4 regions of the Neorhizobium sp. P12A genome follow, and region 2 is predicted to be linked to each of the others. Evidence: riboswitches for the same ligand, from Rfam matches in the RefSeq annotation. Region 2 holds a riboswitch; each other region holds the start of a gene.
The links. Region 2 has a riboswitch for cobalamin ahead of DTW90_RS10040 (aromatic ring-hydroxylating dioxygenase subunit alpha). Riboswitches for the same ligand answer to the same signal wherever they lie in the genome.
Positions count from the first base shown of each region.

Region 1: it holds a riboswitch for cobalamin, as region 2 does, so the genes downstream of both, cobU (bifunctional adenosylcobinamide kinase/adenosylcobinamide-phosphate guanylyltransferase) here and DTW90_RS10040 (aromatic ring-hydroxylating dioxygenase subunit alpha) in region 2, are expected to answer to the same signal.
Region 3: it holds a riboswitch for cobalamin, as region 2 does, so the genes downstream of both, bluB (5,6-dimethylbenzimidazole synthase) here and DTW90_RS10040 (aromatic ring-hydroxylating dioxygenase subunit alpha) in region 2, are expected to answer to the same signal.
Region 4: it holds a riboswitch for cobalamin, as region 2 does, so the genes downstream of both, DTW90_RS29375 (ABC transporter substrate-binding protein) here and DTW90_RS10040 (aromatic ring-hydroxylating dioxygenase subunit alpha) in region 2, are expected to answer to the same signal.

Region 1 is NZ_QOVX01000001.1:52,903-57,111, forward strand. Features, by position in the region: gene cobN (cobaltochelatase subunit CobN) at 1-448, opposite strand, end outside; gene cobW (cobalamin biosynthesis protein CobW) at 458-1,507, opposite strand; gene cobU (bifunctional adenosylcobinamide kinase/adenosylcobinamide-phosphate guanylyltransferase) at 1,512-2,036, opposite strand; cobalamin riboswitch at 2,190-2,611, opposite strand; gene DTW90_RS00265 (chloride channel protein) at 2,819-4,209, shown strand, end outside.
Region 2 is NZ_QOVX01000002.1:828,584-832,792, forward strand. Features, by position in the region: gene DTW90_RS10030 (L-threonylcarbamoyladenylate synthase) at 1-829, opposite strand, end outside; gene DTW90_RS10035 (DUF6656 family protein) at 896-1,507, opposite strand; cobalamin riboswitch at 1,825-2,026, shown strand; gene DTW90_RS10040 (aromatic ring-hydroxylating dioxygenase subunit alpha) at 2,137-3,378, shown strand; gene DTW90_RS10045 (hybrid-cluster NAD(P)-dependent oxidoreductase) at 3,380-4,209, shown strand, end outside.
Region 3 is NZ_QOVX01000006.1:274,580-278,788, reverse strand. Features, by position in the region: gene DTW90_RS19455 (TolB family protein) at 1-334, shown strand, start outside; gene DTW90_RS19450 (ankyrin repeat domain-containing protein) at 497-2,233, shown strand; cobalamin riboswitch at 2,274-2,487, shown strand; gene bluB (5,6-dimethylbenzimidazole synthase) at 2,530-3,255, shown strand; gene DTW90_RS19440 (DUF2865 domain-containing protein) at 3,215-4,209, opposite strand, start outside.
Region 4 is NZ_QOVX01000018.1:19-4,227, reverse strand. Features, by position in the region: gene DTW90_RS29380 (iron ABC transporter permease) at 1-766, opposite strand, end outside; gene DTW90_RS29375 (ABC transporter substrate-binding protein) at 778-1,794, opposite strand; cobalamin riboswitch at 1,965-2,193, opposite strand; gene DTW90_RS29370 (3'-5' exonuclease) at 2,587-3,561, opposite strand; gene DTW90_RS29365 (YkgJ family cysteine cluster protein) at 3,756-4,052, opposite strand.

The DNA of each region.
Region 1 (4,209 bases), on a different contig from region 2:
GCGAGTTCGCATCCCCGCCCTCGATCAGATACGACCAGAGCGCATTGAGGTCATCCAGCGCCACATTTGAAAACGGCGTCAGCCCCGGATCGGCTCGAGAATCTCCCGGCAGCACCGCAATCAGCGCTCCCTGACGAGCAGCGCAGGCATGCAGCGCCTCCAGCGCATAGTGGAAATAGCTCGCCCCGCCGAGCGCCCGAACGATGATCAGCTTCGCATGACACGCGGTACGCTCGATATAGGTATCGACCGACATCGGATGCTTAAGGCTCATCAGGCTGGCGAGCCTCAGGGAAAATCCGGCATTCCCGTGGCCGTGAGCCGCCGCGATAGCGGCGAGCTCCGTGTCGGCAGCCGACAGGAAAAGGATATCGCCTGGCGATTGGCCGAGATCAATCGCCTCGTCGCCATCGCTGATCGTACCCTTCTGTGCCAGCAGGAGATGCATCGTTCTGCCTTACACCAGCGCCTCGATCGCCCCGCGAACGACCGTCTCGTCCATATCGTGCAGGCCGATGACGACGAGCCGGGTCGCACGCGCTTCGCCAGATATCCATGCGCGGTCGAAATATTGATCGATGCGGCTGCCGACGGCCTGGATCTGCAGGCGCATCGGCTTGCCGGGAACATCGACGAAGCCCTTCAGGCGTAGCACGTCATGTTCCGCAATCACGCCCTTCAGCTTCTCGATGAAGGCATTGGGATCGGCGACGGCACCAAGCTCGACGACGAAACTGTCGAACTCGTCGTGGTCATGTGGCGCGCCGTCCTCGTGCTCCAGCTCGTGATGCGATTTGCGGTTCGCAATGTCCTCCTCCGTGCCGACGCCAAGGCCGAGCAGCACAGCGGCAGGCACGTCGCCGTTCTTTGCCTCGATCATCGTCGGCCGGCGATGCGTGCGCGAGGAGACCTCGGCGCGTACGCCGGCGATGCCTGCCGAGTCGAGAAGATCGGTCTTGTTGAGAACGATCAGGTCGGCGCAGGTCAGTTGGTCCTCGAAAAGCTCCTCGATCGGATTGTCGTGGTCGAGCGACGCGTCTTCGGCGCGGGCGGCATTGACCGCATCATGGTCGTCGGCGAAACGGCCGGCCGCAACCGCTGCGCTGTCGACCACGGTGATGACGCCATCGACGGTCACCTGCGTGCGGATATCCGGCCAGTTGAAGGCGGCAACGAGCGGCTGCGGCAGCGCAAGCCCCGAGGTCTCGATGACGATATGGTCCGGCCGGGCGTCGCGCTCTAGGAGCTTCGTCATGGTTGGGATGAAATCGTCGGCGACGGTGCAGCAGATGCAGCCGTTGGTCAGCTCGATAATATCGTCCTCGGTGCAGTTTTCCGCGCCGCAGCCCTTCAGCACGTCGCCGTCGACGCCGAGATCGCCGAATTCGTTGATGATCAACGCGATCTTCTTGCCGCCGGTATTCTGCAGCAGGTTGCGGATCATCGTCGTCTTGCCGGCACCGAGAAAGCCGGTGATGACGGTGGCTGGAATTTTCTGCTGGTTCATCAAATCAACCCTTCATTTTCAGCGGCAGACCGGCCGCAACGAAATAAACTTCCGCGACTTGCGCCGCGATCATCTGGTGGAGGCGTCCGGCATGGTCGCGAAAGGCGCGCGCCATTGCATTGTCCGGCACGATCCCGAGCCCGACCTCGTTGGAGACGAGGACGAGCCGCGCTTTCGCATTCGGCAGGTATTCTGAAAGAGCGGCAAATTCCGCCGCAATGTCGCGCTCCTCCATCATCAGGTTCGTGACCCAGAGCGTCAGGCAATCGATCAGGATGACCCGCCCCTCGCCGTCGATGTCGGCAAGGCGAGAGACGAGATCAAGCGGCTCTTCATACGTCGTCCAGAGATCGCCGCGATCCGCCCGATGCTGCGCAATCCGCGACCGCATCTCGTCGTCCCACGCCCGCCCGGTCGCCACATAGTGACGATCGAGGCCAGAGGACGTCACCAGCGATTCAGCAAAGCGCGACTTGCCCGATCGGGCGCCGCCGAGGATGAGAACAGAGATGAAGGATGGGGATGTCATTTGCGCCGCCGATCGTCACGCATGGAGATGCTGCGCGGCGCTCGATGCGGCGAATATGGTCGCGCGAGCATCCGAAAACGGATGCCGAAATGGTTTCACAGCCATGACAACCTCCGTGCTGGCAGCGGAGCTTTCGCCCCTTGAGCTATGGGCTCTTCGCCCGGCACGCATGGCAGGTCTCCTGGCTCGCGGTTTGAGGCGCGGCGACCGGGGCAGACCGAAGTCGGTCGCCTGAGCAGACCGAAACGGTCGCCCCGGGTCGTGCGCCAGCGGGTCGTCCTCGCCTTCCCGGCAGTCATCATGAAAAGGTGGACGATTCGTAGAATTAGAGGCGTCCAACCCCGGCTGATCATGATGCCACGCCAGTGGCTTTTCCGGCTTCCGGTCTTTTTCGCCCGTCCCCACCATTGGGAACCGTCTGCGAAAAAGCTTTAAAACCGGACAGAAGACCCTGACCGCTCTACAGTCGCGGGGTCGGCTGTGATGAAAACGCCCGGCTTGGGTCCGTCCCGTCACATTCCCTTTTCATCCCTTGCGACGACCGCCGCCCGGGAACCATCCGTTATGAAGCCCGATGGTTACGGAAACCGCCATTCCGAGTCAATCGCATTCGGCGGACGGAAAACGGCCGGGACCTTGCCCCGGCAGCCATTATTTTTCGACGCGAGGGGCAATTGGCGGGAAAAAGGAAGAAGATGTCGGTCTTTTGCCGTAATTCTTTGACCTTAGCAGTCTATAGACTGCTTCAAGCTTTCGAATGCCTGTAAAAGTTCGTCCTCCCGATGCTGCAGAAATTCAAACAGCGCCGTTTTGGCGCCCTGTATTCCTTCTTTGATCTCGGCCGCATGAGAGCTGCGTTGCGTCGCAGCGAGCTCGGTATGATCTTTGCCGGCGCTTTCGTCGGGATCACATCCGGCTGCGCGGTCACCGCTATGAGCGTGATATCGCGGACGATGCACACGCTGATCTTCGGTATCGACGACTCAGGGCGCTTGAGTTCGGCGCAGGTTGACGACAAGTTCCTGCTGCTCGCATCTCCTGTTGTCGGCGGCATCGTCCTGGGCCTGATGATCTTCATTCTGGCCAAGACCCGCAAGAAGCCGATGGTCGACCCGATCGAAGCGAACGCCTTGCATGGCGGCCGGCTGTCGCTGACCGACAGCATCCTGGTCGCCGTGCAGAATCTCATTTCGAACGGCTTCGGCGCTTCCGTCGGCCTCGAGGCCGGCTACACCCAGATCGCGGCAGGAATAGCGTCAAAGCTCGGCTACAAACTTCAGCTTCGCCGCTCCGATCTCAGAACGCTCGTCGGCTGTGGCGCCGCCGGCGCCATCGCCGCCGCCTTCAACGCACCGCTGACCGGTGCTTTTTACGCCTTCGAGCTCATCATCGGCACCTATTCGATCATCACGCTGACGCCCGTCGTCGTCTCCGCACTGATCTCCACCCTCGTGGCGCGCCTTCTCTCCGGCAACGATTTCAACATCGACGTCGGCGATTTCGGCAGCGTCGTTCCGGCGGACTATATTCCGGCGCTCTTGCTCGGCGCTTTCTGCGCCGGCGCCGGAATCCTGATCATGCAGGGCGTTTCCTTCATCGAGGAACTGGCGCGAAAGAGCTCCATCGCATTGCCCTTCCGTCCGGCACTCGGCGGTATCGTTGTCGGCCTCCTCGCCCTGATAACGCCGCAGGTGCTTTCGGCGGGTCACGGCGCCCTGCATCTCAATCTCGCCAACACCATCGCAATCCCGACGCTGATCGGCATTCTGCTCCTGAAATCCCTAGCGTCAGCCGTCTCGATCGGCTCCGGTTTCAGAGGCGGCCTGTTCTTCGCCTCGCTTTTCATGGGCGCCTTGCTTGGCAAGATCTTCGCCTATTCCGCCCCCTATTTCGATCACGCGACGCTGACGCCGGTTATCTACGCTGTCGTTGGCATGAGTTCGCTTGCCGTCGCTATCATCGGCGGCCCGCTGACCATGACCTTCCTCGCGCTGGAAATCACCGGCGACTTCCCGATCACCGCGCTGGTGCTTGCCGCCGTCATCACCTCGTCGCTCGTCGTCCGCTCGACCTTCGGCTACTCCTTCGCGACCTGGCGTTTTCACCTTCGCGGCGAGAGCATTCGCAGCGCCCACGATGTCGGCTGGATCCGCAGCCTGACGGTCGGCCGGAT
Region 2 (4,209 bases):
CCAGATCGCCGCGGGGGCTGAGATTGAGCACTGTCTTTGCGCGATTTGCGCCTTTTATCTCGGCTGCGCCGAACAGGATCAGGGCTTCGTCAGGCTCGACTGCGGTAGCGGCAAGACGAACCGCGGCACCGGGCGCGTAGTGCGACGCCAGCATGCCCGGCGCCTCGATGGCTGCCGACGCCTTGCCGGAACGCAAAAGCCGCTGGCCGGCGACGCGTTCGATCTCCGAGGCCGCCAGTCCGCCCGGCCGCAGCAGCCGCAGCTTGCCGTCCTCGACCTTGACGATGGTGGATTCGACGCCGACCGCGCTCGCCCCGGCATCGAGGATGAGCTCAATCTTCTCGCCGAGATCCTCATCGACATGGGCAGCGCTGGTGGCGCTGATCTGGCCTGATGTATTGGCGCTCGGTGCGGCGAGCGGTCTGCCGAAAGCTTGGATGAGGTTGCCGGCAAAACCCTTGGGCACGCGGATGCCGACCGTATCGAGACCGGCCGTTGCCAGCGAGTGGATATTGCTGTCCGGTTTCAGCGGAACGATGATGGTAAGCGGTCCCGGCCAGAAGGCTTCGGCAAGACGACGCGATATCGGATCGAATTCGGCATGCTGTTCTGCCATGGCGAGATCGGCCATATGGCAGATCAGCGGATTGAAGCGCGGGCGGCCCTTGGTTTCATAGATGTGGGTAATGGCGACAGGATTGGTCGCGTCGGCAGCAAGTCCATAGACCGTCTCGGTCGGCATGCCGATCGGGAAGCCTTGCGCCAGCACTGCGCATGCTTCCTTTATCGCTGCATCGGGGCTTTTCAGGATGTCGATATGTCTTGCCATGACCTGCCGTTTCCGTTCAGGCAGTCATTAGTCCGATCGCAATGGCCGATCAATCCGAAAGGCCGCTCAAAGTTGCCGGATGATTTCCCGAAGCTGCTCGTTTCGCGCGCCCAGCAGCAGGACGTTGCGGATAGCGACTTGCGGGTCGTGGGTGCGGAAAAGGACGCCGTTGCTGCGGATCGTGCGGTCGATCGTCAGCGACTTGTCTTGCGAGTCTTTGTTGGGCTGGACCGCAACCGCGAAATACATGCGCGACATCCTGAGGTCTATTTCCTCGAAGAAATTATCGTTCTCGCCGATCTTGGCAAAGAAGTTCGCGATGTAGAAGGCCCAGTTCACATGGTCGAACTTGGCAAATTGCGTCCGTGATGCCGTGACATGGCAGTAGCCGAGATGGGGACTGTCCGCCAGCGTGCGATGAAAGATCATCTTCGGAAACTGGATGGCGCGGTGAAAATTGTTCAGCCGGTCATGCGTCTTCTCGCCGGCTGCCTGCAGCTTCGCGGCCGTCCTCTCAGCAACCTCTTCATGAGTGAGATAGCGGCGCTCCTCGGAAAGCCAGTTGGCCTTGGTGCGAATGATGCGGCCCGTTCGGAGGAATTCGGAGTGTACCGCGGCGGGACGTTGCTGCTCGGCTTCGTACGGCTTGCGTGCATCGAAATATCTGAGCTTTGCCATGATCGTCACTCGCCGCAATTGGTATCTCTATTCAGGATAGGGGCCTTGCCTTAACCCGGGCTTAAATCGGCTCGCGCGTCCTGCGTTGTTATTCGGGTCGGAAAGACCCGGTTTCCAGCGGCTGTCGCAAACGCGATATGAAGCCTGGCGATACATGGGAAATCATTGTCCGGAACATCCGTGACCCGCCGAGCATACCGTCTAATACCCTGATTGTGTTGCAATATATGCGGATGTGCAGCGGCAGGATCGCTTGCGTCGTCAATTTCGAAGTCGATGTCGCATTGCAGCCACGCGCCGCCACCGGCTGATGATTATATGGGACGAAATCTCAAGGTGCCGCCTGCTAGGGGAGGCGGAGAATTGGGAAGCCGGTCAAATTCCGGCGCTGCCCCCGCAACGGTGGTGGAGTGGATCGCGGCAATAAGGCCACTGGGCGAAACGCCTGGGAAGGCGCCGCGAAGTTCCTACGGGAACGGCTCCTGAGCCCGGAAACCAGCCATTGGGAGCATGTTTTGACCTGAACTGGTCGCGGTGGGCGGCCGGAGGCAGTTTGGCACCGGCACGCAGCCGGCCGTCCAACCATGTCCTCCGTCTCCAGAGCGGCGAAAGCGCATGAGGATATGACAATGGATATTCGCAATACCGTTCTTCGGCAGCTGAAGAACCGCCGTGAAGGCTTCAGCCTGGAGCAGCCCTTCTACATCGACCAGGACTATTTCAAGCTCGACATGGAACTGATCTATTATCGCGACTGGCTGTTCATCGGCCATGACTGCGAGATCCCGAAGGCCGGCAACTACTTCACGGTCCAGATCGGCGATTACCCCATCGTCATCGTCCGCGGTCGCGACGGTCAGATCCGCGCGCTGCACAACAGCTGCCGCCACCGCGGCTCCCGCGTCTGCACGTCGGAGCGCGGCTCGTCGGCAAAGCTTGTCTGTCCCTACCATCAGTGGACCTACGAGCTCGACGGCTCGCTGCTCTTCGCCCGTCAGATGGCCGAGGATTTCGACAAGACACAGTTCAACCTCAAGCAGGTCCATTGCGAGAGTGTCGGCGGCTATATCTTCATCTGCTTGGCGCAGAACGCACCTGACTTCGCCCCCGTCCGGGCCTCGATCGAGCCCTACATGAAGCCGCATCGCCTCAGCGAGGCGAAGGTCGCCTTCCAGAGCACGATCATCGAAAAGGGCAATTGGAAGCTCGTCTGGGAAAACAACCGCGAATGCTACCATTGCGCCGGCAACCATCCGGAGCTCTGCCGCACCTTCCCGGAAGCACCGACCGTGTCGGGCGTCCAGGGCGCGATGAGCGACCCTGTTATCGTCGCCCACTGGCAGCATTGTGAGGCCGCCGGCCTGCCAAGCGAATTCAAGCTCTCCGCCGACGGCCAGTACCGCACGACCCGCATGCCGCTGATCGAGGGTGCTGAAAGCTACACGATGAGCGGACAGCGCGCCGTCAAGCGCCAGCTGTCGGATGATGTCAGCCTCGGTGGCATCGGCACCATGCTTCTCTTCCACTATCCGACCACCTGGAACCACGTCCTCGGAGACCACGCGATCTCTTTCCGAGTCCTGCCGCTCAATGCCGAGGAAACGGCCGTTACGACCAAGTGGCTCGTCCACAAGGATGCGGTCGAAGGCGTCGATTACGATCTCGAGGAACTGACCCACGTCTGGACCGAGACCAACGATCAGGACCGCCGCATCGTCGAGGAAAATGCCTTCGGCATCCATTCCCCGGCCTATGAGCCCGGTCCCTATTCGGAAATGCACGAAGGCGGCGTCATGCAGTTCGTCGAATGGTATTCGAACTTCATGATCAATCGCCTCCAGGGCGATCAGAAACTGTCGGCGGTGGCGTGAGATGAACATGGCGCTTTCGGTACGACACCAGCACCTGGACGAGATGAAGCCCTGGAGCGACAGGCAGCATCTCCTTGAATGCCTGTCGGCAACGCCGGAGGCGCCAGACGTGATGACCTTCACGTTCCGCTCCGATAAGGACAACTGGTTCCGCTATCTGCCGGGCCAGTTCGTCACGCTTGAAATTCCGGTCGGACCGGAACAGTCGGTCATGCGCACCTATACGCTGTCCTCGACCCCATCGCGGCCCTTCTCGATCGCGGTCACGGTCAAGGCGCAGGCAAGCAGCATCGGCACGCGCTGGATGTTCGAGAACCTGAAGCCCGGCATGCGCATTCGCGCCTTCGGGCCGCTCGGCGATTTCACCCATATCCGCCATCCCGGCGAAAAATACCTGCTGGTCTCGGCCGGATCCGGCATCACGCCGATGATGTCGATGACGCGCTATATGGCCGACACCGCGCCGATGTCCGACATCACCTTCATCAACTGTTCGCGCGGGCCATCGGAGATCATCTTCCGGTCGGAGCTGGAATATCTCGCCCGCTTCATGCCGAACCTCAACCTCGGCTTCATCGTCGAGGCCTGCGCGCGCACCGACCTGTGGTCCGGCCTCAAGGGCCGCATCGACAAGGCGAAGATCGCGCTGCTGGCGCCCGATTTCATGGACCGCACGATCTTCTGCTGCGGCCCTGAGGTCTTCATGGACAGCGTCCGGTCCATGCTGGAAGCGCATGGTTTCGATATGGAACGCTACCATCAGGAAAGCTTCCAGCCGGCTCAGGCCCCGACGCCGCTCGCCGAGGTCAGCGACGACGGCGCCGCGCAAGC
Region 3 (4,209 bases), on a different contig from region 2:
TTGGATTTACTTCAATTCCAGCCGCACCGGCCTGATGCAGATCTGGCGTGTCAAGACCGATGGTTCTGCCGTCGAGCGGATAACGGACAGCAACTACGGCGACTGGTTTCCGCATCCGTCACCCAGGGGTGACAAAGTCGTCTTCATCTCCTACGACCCCGATGTGTTTGATCATCCGCGCGACCTGAACGTTCGGGTGCGCATGATGGATGCGGATGGCGGCAATGTCGAAACGCTGTTCGATCTGTTCGGTGGCCAGGGCACGATGAATTCGCCCAATTGGTCACCGGATGGTGATGAATTCGCCTTCGTTCGCTATGAGCCGGCGGCCTGAGGCCGCTGGACAGCGCGGATTTTTGCCGATAGCTTTTGATCGTTCGCAGGGCACATCCGATCCGCGGGAAGGGCAAGGCCCACCTGATGAATGATTTTTAGACTGCCACACCTCTTTTCAGTCTGTGGGCGCGGATACCGGACGTTATGAAAGGAGGTCTCCGTGACCACACGCTCCCTGGCGGCGAACGCCACGCTCGATTCCGTGAAAAAGCAGGCGAAAGCCTTTTTGAAAGCCGTGCAAACAGGCGATACGTCGGCGCTTGCGCGCGTGACGCCGTATTTCGCTGACGCTGCAGCAGTCGGGCTGCAGGATATCCAGCTGGTAACGGCTCGCGAATACGGGTTCTCGAGCTGGACCAAGCTCAAGGACCATCTGGAGCGATCGGGTAGCCGGGATGAGGCGAGGGATCAGCTTGCCAATCGCTTCCTGTCGCTTGCGACCGTGTCCTATTTCTCGCGTATTCCCGCCGATCCCGCCCGTTTCGACGAGGCCGTGGAGCTCCTTGACGCGCATCCCGATATTGCCGACGATAGCATCCATGTTGCCGCAGCGATGGGCGATGCGGCACGCGTCGCCCGCTGGCTGGACCGGCAGCCGCAATTGATCGAGCGAAAGGGCGGTCCCTACGATTGGCAGCCGTTGCTTTATGCTGCCTATGCCCGTCTTCCCGGCCATTCCACTCTCGACGTCGGCCGACTGCTGATCGCGCGTGGAGCCGATCCGAATGCCCTCTTTCTCGACAATGGCCAATATCGCTTCACGGCGTTGACCGGCGTCTTCGGGCAGGGAGAGGCTGGGAAAATCCGGCAGCCGGAACATCCGGGCTATATGACATTCGCGCGGCTGCTGCTTGACGCCGGCGCGAACGTCAATGACAGCCAGGCGCTCTACAACAGGATGTTCGAGCCGGATAATTCCTGCCTCGAACTGCTGCTCGAATATGGATTGAGCGCCAGCGACCGGAACAATTGGTCCGTGCGGGAAGATGGGAAGCTGGTCGAGAATTCGCAGACCGTGTTCGACTATCAACTCGCCTGGGCTCTGGAAAAGCGGATGCCGCAGCGGGTGCGGCTATTGGTCGAGCATGGCGCCGACGTCAACCGGCCGGTCAATGGGCGCACGCCCTATGAGTGGGCGCGGCTCGGCAACGAGAAGGAGTTGGTGGCCTATCTCGTGCAGCATGGAGCGGTCGCGGTTCGTCTGAAGGCGGAGGATTGGGCCTATGTCGCCATCATGAATAGCGAGCATCCAATCGATTATTTGCCGAGAATGATGGCGGCGCAGCAGACCAGCCCCGCCGATGTCCAGCGAAAGCACCCAACCATGCTGCATGAGGCCGCAGGCGAAAATGCCCTTGAGGCGGTTCGTCGGATGCTGGCGCTTGGTTTGGATGTGAACGCGATGACTAGCCGCACGCCGCTGCATGAAGCAGCACTCCACGGTCACATCGAAATGGTAAAACTGCTGATCGAGCATGGTGCCGATCCCACGATCCGCGATCCCTACTATCACGCGCCGCCGATCGGTTGGGCGGACTATAACGGCCATGCCGATATGGTGGAGTTCCTGAAGACGCAGCCGCTCGATATCTTTGCGGCGGCCGCCTTTGGTGAGATCGGGCAGCTGGAAGCATTGCTGGACGCGGATCCATCGTTGCTCGACCGGCGTTTTGAGAGCCTTCGACGATCCGGTGCGCCGAGCCCGGACCGAGATTGGCTGACGCCGCTGGGCTTTGCCATTCTCAATCATCGCGCCGATGCGGCGGCGCTCCTTGTCGGCCGCGGCGCCGATCGCTCCATTCGGGATGCCTCGGGACGTTCCTACGGCGATCTGGCGCGGGAGACGGGCGATGAGGCAATCATGAGGCTGTTCAGGAGGCCCGTTTCCTCTCGTTGAGACGTGTTGGCGATCCGCTTGCTTTCGGTAGGCGGATCGCGCATAGCTTTGATCGTCAGGTGCCCGTGCCAAGCGGGAGAATCGGGAAGCCGGTCAAAATCCGGCGCGTGCCCAACGCTGTGAGGCGGATGTCTGTCGCAGGAAAGAACTTTCGAATGTTCTTTCATATGGATGCCACTGGTTGTTAAACCGGGAAGGTAGCGAGAGGCAATCGAAGCCAAGCCAGAAGACCGGCCTGACGCGATAGGCCAAACCGCGCGGACGGCGGTGAGGTCGGCATTGTTGGGGATTTGACGATGCGACCCGATCCGAAGGATTTTCTTGTCCGTTCACAGGCATTTTCCGCGGCTGAACGAGAAGCTGTCTACCGCGCCATCGAAACACGGCGGGATGTTCGCGACCAGTTTCTGCCCGATCCGTTGCCCGATGCGCTGATTGCGCGTCTGCTCGGGGCCGCGCATAGCGCGCCGTCCGTCGGTTTCATGCAGCCCTGGAGTTTCGTGCTTGTCCGCGATCCCTTGGTTCGTGAGGCTGCGTGGCAGGCGTTCCAGCACGCTAACGACGAGGCGGCTCAGATGTTTAAGGGTGAGCGGGCCGTCAGCTATCGTTCCCTGAAGCTTGAAGGTATCCGCAAGGCGCCGCTCAGCATATGCGTCACCTGCGATCCTGACCGGGCCGGGCCGGTCGTGCTTGGACGCACGCATAATCCGCGCATGGATTCCTACTCCACGGTTTGCGCCATCCAGAACCTGTGGCTTGCCGCGCGTGCCGAAGGTGTCGGCATGGGCTGGGTCAGCATCTTCCATGATGCCGATATTAGGCTGCTGCTCGGCATTCCCGATAGAATCGAGATCGTTGCCTGGCTCTGCCTCGGCTATGTTGATGAGCTCTACAGTGAACCGGAACTGGCGGTTAAGGGATGGCGACAGCGGCTGTCGCTGGACGATCTCGTCTTCAGTGACCGCTGGGGTGAGGTTGGCCCTATTGCTCCGGCTGGGGGCCAGGCGCCAGGGGATGTTTGAGGTCGATCTTTCCCTCATCCGTCGACAGGAATTGCGGGCCGACCTGGCGGATCTTCCTGGCCGTCGGATCGTAAGGGCGGTCGGCTGGTGCGGGCTGGGCCGTCGTTGCAGTCTGCGGCTGGGGTGAGGGTGGCTTGGTCGTCGTGATCGTCGTTATGGAGCTATAGGGCGCGGCTGGCTGCGGCTGGACGCTCTGTGGCTGAATGCTGGCCTTCTCGCGCTGCATTTCTTCGTAATAGGCCGACATGTTGCAGGTGCAGGACGACTTCTCGCCGGGCGCGCGCTTGCGATAGGCAAAGGCGTAAGGCATGGCGCTGTAGGGCGCGCCTGTTGCCGCAGAGACCATTTCCGAGGATTCCTGGTTCGGCAAATAGCGGAAATAAAGTTCCGTCGGAACGCCGGGGCACATGCGCGAGCAGGTTTCCGCGTCATGCTGAAAATTGACCGGCGAGGCATTGGTGGTCAGCGGGAAGAAGCCGCCATCGCAGGTCCGCACGCAGACCGTCTGCAGGCCCGCGCCATAGGGACCGCCGGTGGGATAGTTCATCGGTGCGGCCTGGTAATAGTCATAGCCCGGCTGCGGGCCGCCGCTTCTGTCCATCGGCTGGATGAACGTGTCGGTCCGCATCGCCTGCTGCTCTGGTGTCGCGGGCACTTCGGGGCGATTGGTGATGATCGTATCGGGATTAGCCGCTGCGGAATCCTCGCATCCGTTTTGCCGGAGTGCCGTTTCAAGCTGATCGCGCAACACATCGTCTGAGCCGCCGGCGCGCTGGCTTTCGTCACGCCGCTCGATGAGAAATTGCAGGTCTTCCTGCAGGCGGCCAAGCGAGGTTTCGAGCTGATCGCAAACGGCGGCGTCCTGCCCGTTGATAATTACCCCACTGCCGGAGTGGCAGCCGCGATCCTGCATCTCCGCCTGAAGCCTGCGGACCGCCGATGTCTGCTCGTCGA
Region 4 (4,209 bases), on a different contig from region 2:
TCATCAGCGCCGTCGCGCCTAGAAGGATCGCCTGCACGCGGCGCACTGGGATGCCCAACGACGCGGCTGCATCCATTCCGAAAACGAAGGCATCGAGCGCCCGCACATGCCAGAAACAGACGAGAAAGCCGACGACTGTGACCGGAGCTGCCAGATAAACATCCGGCCAGCGCACGCCGCTTAACGAGCCGAGCAGCCAGAACATCACGCCGCGGGCTTGCTCGGCATTGGCCGAGGTCGTGACGATATAGGACGTCAACGCATTGAAGAGCTGTGAGCCGGCGACGCCGCAGAGAATGATACGCTCGCCGGTGCCGCCCGCGCCGGCAGCCAGCAGGACCACCAGCGCGAATGCGAGAACGGCGCCAATGAACGCACCGCCCGACAGCGTCAGCACCCCATAACCGAAACCGAGGATCATGACGGCGACGGCCCCCGTGGACGCGCCTGCGGAAATGCCGAGCAGATAGGGTTCGGCGAGCGGGTTGCGCAGCATTGCCTGCAGCACTGTACCGCTCAACGCGAGCGCCGCGCCGGCGCTGGCCGCCACCAGGGCCCGGCTCAGCCTGTAGTCCCAGACGATCCCCTGATGGATGCGACTGATCTCGAATTCTGCGCCGAACAGGCGATTGGCCACCGCCTCGGCGGTCGTCGAGAGCGGAATGGAAATCTCGCCGATCGACACGGCGAGACTGATCGCGAAGGCAAGCAGGACGAAGCCAAGGACAAACAACAAAAGGAGCGACCAGACGCCCCGCCTTCCCATATCAAACCGTGTCACTGCGTCAGGCCAAAAGACTTGATCGCGCTGGCCAACTGCTCGATGCCGTCTACGGTACGGATCGATGGGCTCATTGCTTCGGCATCCATCAGAACGATGCGCTTGTCCTTCACTGCCGCCATCTGGCTGGTGACCGGGTCGTGATCGAGAAAATCGCGCTTCATCTTCGGATTGTCGGCGGCGTAACGACGCCGATCCATATCAGCCATGACGATCACAGCGGGATTAGCCGCGCTGATCGTTTCCCATCCGACGAGCGGCCATTCCTCCTCGGTCGTCACCACATTTGTAGCGCCCAGGGTCTTGAGGATATAGGCGGGAGCGCCGTTCTTGCCGGCGATGAAGGCGTCGCCATTGACCTCCTTGCTGGAAAACCAGAAGACGATGGGCACGTTCTTCATCTTGACGGATGCGACTGAGGCGACCGCGTCGGCCTCGCGCCTCTTCATGTCGGCGATCAGTGCGTCGCCACGATCCTTGACGTCGAAGATCTCCGAGAGCTCGGCGATTTCCTGATAGATCAGGTCCATGGAGAACAGTTCCTTGCGAACACCGTCGCCGCCATTGTCGTTGACCTTGGCGACGCAGTCGGCTGGCGACACATAGGTGTTGATTCCGAGCGCAGAAAACTGCTCGCGCTTTCCGACGGAACCCTGCGGCCCGACATGCCACTCAAATTCCGCAGCGACGAGATCAGGCTCCTGCCCGACCACGGATTCAAAGCTCGGCTCGTTGTCGGCCAGACGCCTGATCTTGCTGTTCACGTCGGCAAATTGCGGCAGCACTGGGCTGAACCAGACGGCCGTGCCTACAACCTTGTTTGAAAGACCAAGAGCGTAGAGCACTTCCGTCATGCTCTGGCCGATCGAGACGATCTTCGCAGGCGCCTTGCCGAAGGTAACCTTCAGGCCACAATTGGTGACGGTGAGCGGATATTGCGTGGCCGCGAAAGCGGGCGCGGCGACGAAGGCAAGGCCGCAGGCGACGGCAAGCAATTTTAAAAGCGATGTCATTGGTTGGTTCTCGATGTTTGCAGGAGGAGTTCGGCCCGGTGCGGTTTCAGAGGAAAGGCCGCACGCGAAAATCGGGCATGAGAAATCCAATCGAGGCCGATGGGCATCGCGATAAGCGAAGGGTCAGGTCTGTCATATCTGTTCCTTGTCCGGGCATCCCCGCCCGGCTGATTGGATGACGATTTGACGGCAGGTCTCCTGGCTCACGGATTTCTGCCGTCCATCTGCCTTCCCGCGGTTTTCGCAGTGGCATGGCCTCAAGGGCCCTTGGATGGTCGGCAATCCGCTTACAGTTGCGGGGGCAGCCACGGTCTTGGTCCCACTTTGGGTCGTCCGCACCGTGTTCCCTATTAATCCCCTCAGAGTCATCCTTGGGAAACCGTCGGCATCAGTTAAGGTCAACGACGCCTCGAGGTCAAGACGCTGTCGATTGCATTGGGTAGATGGTGTGATACCAGGCAGCGCGGCGCGCCCAGCTGACAAAAGGATCCGCTAGATTTCGCCAATGTTGAGGATGAATTGGGAGGCATCGACAAGAGACCTGTCAAGCTCGGTCTGAGAAAGCTGGAAAGGACGATGACGGGGGGTTTGGATCGTATCACGGTAATTCCTTTAGTTATGTTATTACATAACACTACTGCCTAAACCTTGTCCCAGTCAAGTCGACTTGCGTGCTTCCGGCGCTGCTGGCGACCATTGCCCCTTGGGGAAACCGGTTATATGCCCGGCCTACTGCTGATCGTCCCCAAAGAGTGCAAAGGATAGTGAGGCGGCTGCGACACAGCCAGACGGTCAAGCCCGAAACCGATCGAATGCGGTCAAGTGCCGGAAGGGCGGATCGGCTTCCGGATACCGATAGATATCGGAGCGGAGATAATTGAGCTCATCGTCTAGGTCCGCTTCATCAACTTCGATCCACCAGCATTTCGGGCGGCCATCGCTGCCATCGGACCAGCGGTAACCGCGCGCCTTGAGGTGATCCTTCATGTCGAACGGACTGTTTTCGGCAAAGATGCGGACCCGCGACCGCTGGCTTGCCTGATAGAGTTCGGCAAAAGGCGAGCGTGCGTCAGAATTGCTCCCTAGAGAGAGAACCTCGAGCAAAGCGAAGCAATCGTCGATGGCCCGATGGCCTTCATGAAAAAGACCCGCCTGCCCAACGAGATAGCCAAGTTTCGTTCCCTCGAACCCGCGCGACGACCAGTCGATCTCCACGTTGGAGCACGCCCATGCCTTGCCGGAAAACGATGCTGAGAAGGTTTCGCAAAAAGGGCGGTCGAACCGGGCATTGTGCGCGATGATCAGATCCGCAGGATCGATGATGTGCCTCAATGCCAGCATGTCGATAAACTGACCCGCCACCATTTCACCGGTGATGCCCGTCAGTTTAGTAATTTCGGCGGGAATAGACGTTGTTGGCTGCTGCAAGCCACCGTAAACGCCGGTGACGTCGCCGATCCCACCCTGCTCATCAAACGTGAAGCCTATCGCTCCGATCTCGATGATCTCATCCCTGCGATGATCGAGACCCGTCGTTTCCGTGTCGATAATGACGCCGCGGAGCGGATATTCGGGCCGAATTACTGACGCTATTCCACGCGGCTCGAGTTTTCTTAAGACACGATAGCGACCAGTCGCCGCCAGGTGGGCGATCATGCCCTCTTCGTGGAGGGTAGCCGGCGTCATTCGCTTCGTCGAAACGGCGCGAGGAGATCTTGCAGGCGCTCCGACGTCATTGTCGGAAAACATGTCGAATTGTGTGGTCATGCCTCTCAATCTTTGTCGCCGAAAATCGCCAGATATCATGCCGCCACTTTCAAGTCATGACCAGGCTGACTCACCTTGTTGGGATCTGAACCGGCGACACCAAGGCCCAAATCCAAAAACACCCGAAAACAAGCCTTTGAGACCTGGTAGAAACCGTGGAGCAGCAGGGCGGCTTTGTTGCTGTTGCCTTTCGTTTAGTCGAGCCCAAAAGACGAACGTGCCTCCAGACAGGCTCCGTCTCCTGGGACACAGGCCCGGCAGACATCGGGCCGAAGTTCGTAAACCAGACACGATGTCCGAGAACCAACAATGCCAGCCAAAGCAGAACAACGCGCCCCGTTGCACCGCATCCCCCGCTGATCCTCCGAAACAAAGCGCGCCGGTATAGCGTCGAGCTCCGCTTCCGTCTCGGTGGAAAATCTGGGCCAGGTGGGCGAGAACGAGCAGCAAGCACCGCAGGCTTCACAGTCAAAGTCAATTGGGACGGTCATGACCGTGTATTAACGCAATAGCCAGACAATGCTAGGCGATGTGGACGGATTGCGCATGTGGCCCCTTTGGGATTCCTGACTTGCACTTAGTCTGATTCATGGAGTGCCGACTGATTTGGAGGTCGGCATGAGCACGAAGATGACAGAAGACGATTGG